DNA from 3 places in the Sporosarcina pasteurii genome. Region 1 is predicted to be linked to each of the others. Evidence: riboswitches for the same ligand, from Rfam matches in the RefSeq annotation. Region 1 holds a riboswitch; each other region holds the start of a gene.
The links. Region 1 has a riboswitch for S-adenosylmethionine ahead of metK (methionine adenosyltransferase). Riboswitches for the same ligand answer to the same signal wherever they lie in the genome.
Positions count from the first base shown of each region.

Region 2: linked by a shared signal. The riboswitch ahead of AB1H92_RS14010 (homocysteine S-methyltransferase family protein) and the one ahead of metK (methionine adenosyltransferase) in region 1 are both predicted to bind S-adenosylmethionine.
Region 3: linked by a shared signal. The riboswitch ahead of AB1H92_RS01205 (aliphatic sulfonate ABC transporter substrate-binding protein) and the one ahead of metK (methionine adenosyltransferase) in region 1 are both predicted to bind S-adenosylmethionine.

Region 1 is NZ_CP160452.1:2,511,440-2,513,713, forward strand. Features, by position in the region: gene metK (methionine adenosyltransferase) at 1-1,112, opposite strand, end outside; SAM riboswitch class I at 1,444-1,564, opposite strand; gene pckA (phosphoenolpyruvate carboxykinase (ATP)) at 2,026-2,274, shown strand, end outside.
Region 2 is NZ_CP160452.1:2,906,624-2,908,897, reverse strand. Features, by position in the region: gene mvk (mevalonate kinase) at 1-388, opposite strand, end outside; SAM riboswitch class I at 751-851, shown strand; gene AB1H92_RS14010 (homocysteine S-methyltransferase family protein) at 951-2,000, shown strand; gene AB1H92_RS14005 (hypothetical protein) at 2,216-2,274, shown strand, end outside.
Region 3 is NZ_CP160452.1:249,131-251,404, forward strand. Features, by position in the region: gene AB1H92_RS01195 (MFS domain-containing histidine kinase) at 1-114, shown strand, start outside; gene AB1H92_RS01200 (hypothetical protein) at 369-569, shown strand; SAM riboswitch class I at 817-927, shown strand; gene AB1H92_RS01205 (aliphatic sulfonate ABC transporter substrate-binding protein) at 1,060-2,043, shown strand; gene AB1H92_RS01210 (ABC transporter permease) at 2,060-2,274, shown strand, end outside.

The DNA.
Region 1 (2,274 bases):
TAAGCTGCTGTCGCTTTGTAAATTGGGCGACGGAGGTCTAACATTTTAATAATGCCTGCTGGTCGAAGGTCGAATAGTTCACGGACGACTTCAACAAGTTTACTTTCCTCCACTTTACCTGTTCCGAATGTGTTAATCGCAATTGAAACAGGTTGTGCAACGCCGATTGCATAAGCAAGTTGCACTTCACAACTTTCTGCAAGACCGGCTGCTACAATGTTTTTCGCAACATATCGTGCTGCATAAGAAGCTGAACGGTCAACTTTCGTTGCGTCCTTTCCAGAGAATGCTCCGCCACCGTGACGTGCATATCCGCCGTATGTGTCGACGATAATTTTACGGCCAGTAAGTCCAGCATCCCCTTGTGGACCGCCAATTACGAAACGTCCTGTAGGATTAATGAAGAATTTCGTCTCTTCGTCAATTAATTCTGCAGGAACAACTGGTTCAATCACATATTGCTTAATATCTTCTTGGATTTGTTCCAGCGTAACATCAGGATCATGCTGTGTAGAAAGAACGATTGTATCAATACGAATCGGCTTGTCATTTTCATCATATTCCACTGTTACTTGTGTTTTACCATCTGGACGTAAGTATGCAAGTTGTCCATTTTTACGAACTGACGCTAATTGATGTGAAAGCTTATGTGACATACTAATTGGAAGTGGCATCAGTTCCGGTGTTTCATTACATGCGTAACCGAACATTAACCCTTGGTCTCCTGCTCCAATCGCTTCAATATCTTCATCAGACATTGACCCATCACGTGCTTCAAGTGCATTGTCTACCCCTGCAGCTATATCTGCTGATTGCTCATCAATTGCCGTTAACACAGCAGACGTTTCCCAGTCAAAACCATATTTTGCTTTCGTATAACCGATTTCTTTTACAGTTTCACGAACAACTTTTGGAATGTCTACATATGTTGTTGTTGTAATTTCACCCGCTACAAGTACGAGTCCTGTCGTAATTGTCGTTTCGCATGCAACACGTGCATTTGGATCTTTTTCTAAAATGGCATCTAAAATGGCATCCGATATTTGGTCGCACATTTTATCTGGATGACCTTCTGTTACAGATTCTGAAGTAAACAGTCGGCGATTTGTCATTGTATTTCCTCCTATATCCTACGAGATTGATACGGTACTCATTTTCCCATGTTAAGCCCCAAAGTATAATTAGGGGAATGGTTTTGCATAGTCCATCCAAGAGCTTTATACACGAGGATAAAGGGTAATTGTATATCAATTGCATCGGCCAATACTTTTGCCGAAAGCTTCACTTAGTCAGTAACAGATTCGCTCATTTAAAAATAAATTTTATTACACTCTTCCGGCCATGTGAATGTACAATGGCTAGATTTTCACTGACAAAAGTTTAAAAAAGCCTTTCACTCACGTCTATACATGAGGAAAGGCATGATTTCATAAGTACCCTTCACTCTTATCATCCAAGGATTTTCACCTTGCATCAGGTTTAGCACCTTTGCAAAATCTTTTTTAAGTATTTGCAGGTTGCCGGGTTTCACAGGGACTGCCCCTCCACCAGCTCGGGATAAGAGTATCCGTTCAATGATATATTGTACGAAAATTGATGTATGAAGTCAAATATTGTTGGCTATTTGATTGTGTTATCCTCATCTAATTTAATGATTAAGTTTCTCTCAATAAATTAGAATTAAAATTTTTTCAATAAATAGTACCGTGTTGCATCTGTTGTTCGTGCGTCCTCGTAAGTCGTTCTTCGTGAGGGCTCTTCCTGTGGGCTCACGCCTGCTCTAGAGAAATAATTTAGCCAGAAAAACGTTCGCCCAGAACGGAAATTAACCTTGTCCAAATTCCTATATTAATTTATTAAGAGGATACGTTATTCATTAACAAAACAAAATTTCTGAAAAGAGTAGAATAATAGTTGACTTTTAAATAGTATAGTATATTATTTTAATTGTGTTATACTAATTAGTGAGATAAAAGATAAATTGCCCAATGACTTGGGACTATATGAAAAGGACGGTACTCAATAATGATTTCAGCGAAAACTAGTGATTCACTTAATGAACTTCTATCTGGTGAAAATATTAACTTTCAACTTTCTGTGCCACAATTAGTTGAAAAGGCAACAACACGTGGAGAGGCGATTTTAACTGCGGATGGTGCAGTTAGCGCACAAACAGGTAAATATACAGGACGTTCTCCAAAAGATAGATACATCGTTGAAGAAGCGTCTTCTAAAGAGAAGATTGATTGGGGTACTGTCAACCGTCCGATCTCT
Region 2 (2,274 bases), 400 kb from region 1:
CATCTAACTTCGTTTCGAAAAAGGAAAATAATCCTCTGACAATCGCGACAGCAATCGCCGCACTAGATCCAAGACCTTTCCCAATAGGAATTTGGGAATGAATCGTTATCTTTAGTTTGTCACAAGGACGATTTAAATCGCTCAAAACTTGTTGGATACAGGCGCTGATTCCTTTTAATTTTGTAGGAATCTGTTCCAACGGTCCGGTATAAAACGTAGATTCTACGATGATGTCACTTGTTATTTCTTCAATGATAGCCTCCACTTTGAGTGGAAATGGCAGCGCAATAGCCGGATTTCCATAAACAACTGCATGTTCTCCGGTCAAAATGATTTTACTATGTGAGAAACCACTTGTATTTCTTTTTGATGCTAAAAAATCTTCCAACTACAATCACCTTTTCTTTGCTTCAGCCGTCAGCAAATTTAATAAATTGATTTTAACTGAAGTAGTATATATAGATTACCCAAATTTAGACTTGATGTATATCAAGAATCCGTGAAATTTATACCTTTTCAAAAAAAGTTTCATCCTTTTCTAAAACGAACTTCTCTCTAGATAATGAACAACCCAATCAATGAACAAAAGCTGGGATTTTCGGCGAAAACATATGACGTTGATTTTGAGTGCTTGGTTCCAATGCAATTTTGTATTGTTTTAGAGGTGAGTTAATTTTTGTATATTCAGAATAACATTGACATTCAGTTAAAAGATATGTAAAGTATTCATTACCAACTTAATAAGCAACTTTCTTATCCAGAGAGGTGGAGGGACTGGCCCTTTGAAGCCTCAGCAACAGACTTTTAAAGTACTGTGCTAATTCCAGTAGCGTACAGCTTGGAGATAAGAAGAGTGAAACATTGATACCATCAACCTCTTCTTATCAAAAGAAGGGGTTTTATTTTTGGTAAATATAAAAAGCACGACTTATTAAAGAGGAGGAAATGAAATGAAACGCAGTTTGGAGCAAAGGTTAAAAGACGGTCCGGTAATTGTAGGAGAAGGGTATTTATTTGAATTAGAGCGAAGAGGTTATTTACAAGCAGGTTCATTTGTGCCCGAGGTTGCGCTAGATAATCCCGATGCGCTGAAACAGACTTATAGGGATTTTATGAATGCTGGCTCAGATGTTGTGTTGGCATTTACGTATAATGCCCACAGAGAAAAAATGCGTATTATTGGGAAAGAGGAATTATTGGAACCATTGAATAGAAATGCGATTCGTTTGGCGAAAGAAGTTGCCAAAGAACATCCGACAGAGGAAGCGTTGGTAGCGGGGAATATTTCAAATACGAATATTTTTGACCCAGAAGATCCGGCATCAAAAGACCAAGTGAGAAGCATGTTCGCTGAAATGGTAAAATGGTGTAAGGAAGAGGAAGTTGACTTCATTAATGGTGAGACGTTTTATTACCATGAAGAAGCTGTGATTGCTTTAGAGGAGATTTTAAAGCATGATTTACCTGCAGTCATCACGTTAGGATTGATGGGAGAAAATATTTTAAGAGATGGCTATACGGTGGAGGAATCTTGTAGAATCCTTTCTGAAAAAGGTGCGCTAGTTGTAGGGATGAACTGTTTCCGTGGTCCGGATACGATGCAACCATACCTTGAAAAAATCCGACAAAACGTGGAAGGCTATGTTGGGGCATTGCCAATCCCTTACCGTACGACAGAAGAAAATCCTACATTTTTCAATTTACCAGATGCAGGTTGCAGTTGTGAACTCCCATTAGAAACAACATTCCCAACTGCGCTAGACCCGCTTTATCATAACCGTTATGAATTAGCTGAGTGGGCAAAAGCGGCAAAAGAAATTGGTGTAAATTATATTGGGTTATGCTGTGGTGCCTCCCCGGCAATGTTGCGCGCTGTAGCGGAAGCGGTCGGCGTGGAAACAATCAACTCAAGATACTCCCCAGATATGGAGAAACATTTCCTATTCGGTGAAGATGAAACACTGAAAAAGCATAATTTGGAGTATCGCGTAAAGGCTTAAGAGAGGGTAGTTACCTATCCATGATTTATGCTGCAATACAGAGTTCTTATCGATATAAGTAATCAACAGAATATGCTACTATAATGACAAGCGACCAAGCCCATGCTCCTTACGAGGACAGGGCTCTTTTTTATTGATAAAAGTGCTAGGTTCCCATTGAATATCGAACTGTTCTAAAACCTAGCCATAAGTTTATAGAGAAAGGAGATGAGATGATGCAACCTTTTAGTCTAGCGGTTCTCGATTCACTAGTAGATCAAATCGCTGTATTGGA
Region 3 (2,274 bases), 1.0 Mb from region 1:
TCAGGACTCGGGCTTGCTATCGCACAATCCATTGTCGAAATGCACGAAGGTGACATGCAAATCGATATAGATGGTGATCTATTTAAAGTAACTGTGGAAATACCGGTGGAATGAACCTTTACTGGTAGATATAGGTTGATTTTAAAAACGTCTAAGCTAAGCTTAGGCGTTTTTTCTGCTGGTGGGAATTATAACTTTTCATAAAGTCTTGCAAAGTAAAGACAGCAGATGGTCATTTTTACTTAGATTAGCTTTACATAAAAACGGCTAAACTATAGCACATAGGAGCGATTGTTTTTGTAATGTAAGAAATCTCTAGTACTCGTAGAGAAAAGTTTCCATTATCTTTGTAAAAGGAGTGATGAGAAATGTCAATGAGGCATAAAAATTATCCGAACAAAGCTGATTACGAACCAAACGTGGACAAATATACAGTAGACACTGGCGAATTGCCGCTTTCTGATCCAGCCGAATCGAATGCTACAGAAGTGTTTCGAAAGAATGAGGCGAAAACTGAAGAAGGGCAAGTACAGTCTGCATTTGGTCAAAATAAGAATAGAAATTCTTAATCGTATCGCCGCTGAACATTATATGTGACGTTGTTTGGCGGTTTTTTTGATTGGCTATTCCTTGGTGTTAATCTTCCTTGTTCAATCTTAAGTTTGTCTGATATTAGTTAAAATCTGTAAATAAAAGTATTTTTTCTATGACTAATCACCTAAAATCGAAATGTAGTGTTGACAATTACATTTTTTCAGACTATAATAATTTTCAATCAATTAAATTTATAAATGATTTTTTTACAACTACATAGATCTCTTATTAAGAGCGGCGGAGGGAATAGGCCCTATGAAGCCCGGCAACCAGCAGATATCTATCTGAAAAGGTGCTACATCCTACAGGTTTACCAAACCTGGAAAATAAGAGGAGGAATTTTTCGGCCCTCTTCTTATGAAGAGGGCTTTTCTTTATTTTATTAAGGGATAAACCATAGATTTAGATCACAATAAAACCGAGTATACATATTTGGTTAATATAAATTAGTAGGAGGAAATGATAATGAAAAAATGGATTAAATTATTAACAGTCATTGTTAGCGTAACGTTCATCTTCGCGGCTTGTTCATCCGCGGGGGGAGAGGAAAAGAATAAACCGAAAAAAGTTGTTTTGGATTATGCATATTACTCGCCGACAAGCCTTGCGCTTAAAGAGTTTGGCTGGGCAGAAGAAGTATTTAATGAAGAAGGCATTGAAGTGGAATGGGTGCTGAGTCAAGGAAGCAATAAGGCGCTTGAGTTTTTAAACTCTAAAAGTGTCGACTTTGGTTCAACGGCAGGCGCAGCAGCATTAATTGCGAAGTCAAACGGTTCTCCAATTGAGTCTGTTTATATTTTTTCAAAACCTGAATGGACAGCGCTTGTGACAACGGGCGATTCAAACATCGCATCAGTAGAAGATTTAAAAGGAAAGAAAGTAGCTGCAACATTAGGTACCGACCCATATATTTTCCTACTTCGTTCATTGGAGGAGGCAGGATTGTCATCAAAGGATTTGGAAATCGTGAATTTACAGCACTCAGATGGAGCGAATGCACTTTTAACAAATCAAGTCGATGCATGGGCCGGGTTGGACCCGCATATGGCAAAAGTTGAAATTGATTCTGGTGCGGCATTATTTTTACGCGATCATGATAAAAACACATACGGAACGTTGAATGTACGATCCGAATTTGCGGAACAACATCCAGAAGTTGTTGAAAGAGTAATTGAAGTATATGAAAAGGCAAGAAAATGGGTTGTAGAAAATCCAGAGGAAGCCGCTGAAATCCTAGCAAAAGAGGCGGATATGGCACTTGAAGTTGCACAAAAGAGTCTAGAACGAAACGACTTTTCGGACCCGATCCCAGGCGCGAAGCAAATTGAAGCACTGAATGCAGCTGGTGATGTGTTGCAGGCTGAAAATGTCATTAAAGAAAATGTTGATGTTGAAAAAATTGTTAATGAATTAATTATTGATCGGTATTCAAAAAAGGCAATCGAATGAAATAGGGGGAAAAGACATGACGGTCAAAATAGATGAAAATGAATTGCTTGAAGCGAAAGAGAAGTCGGTTAAAGTCGGTGCTGAATTAAAAAAGGTGAGGGGTTTCGCACTTGGCTTCATTATTCCGGTTGTTCTTTTAGTCGTATGGGAAGCAGCTGTACGTTTCAACTTACTCGACGCCTATGTCTTTCCCGCTCCGACAACGATTTTACAAAAGATTATTGAATTAGC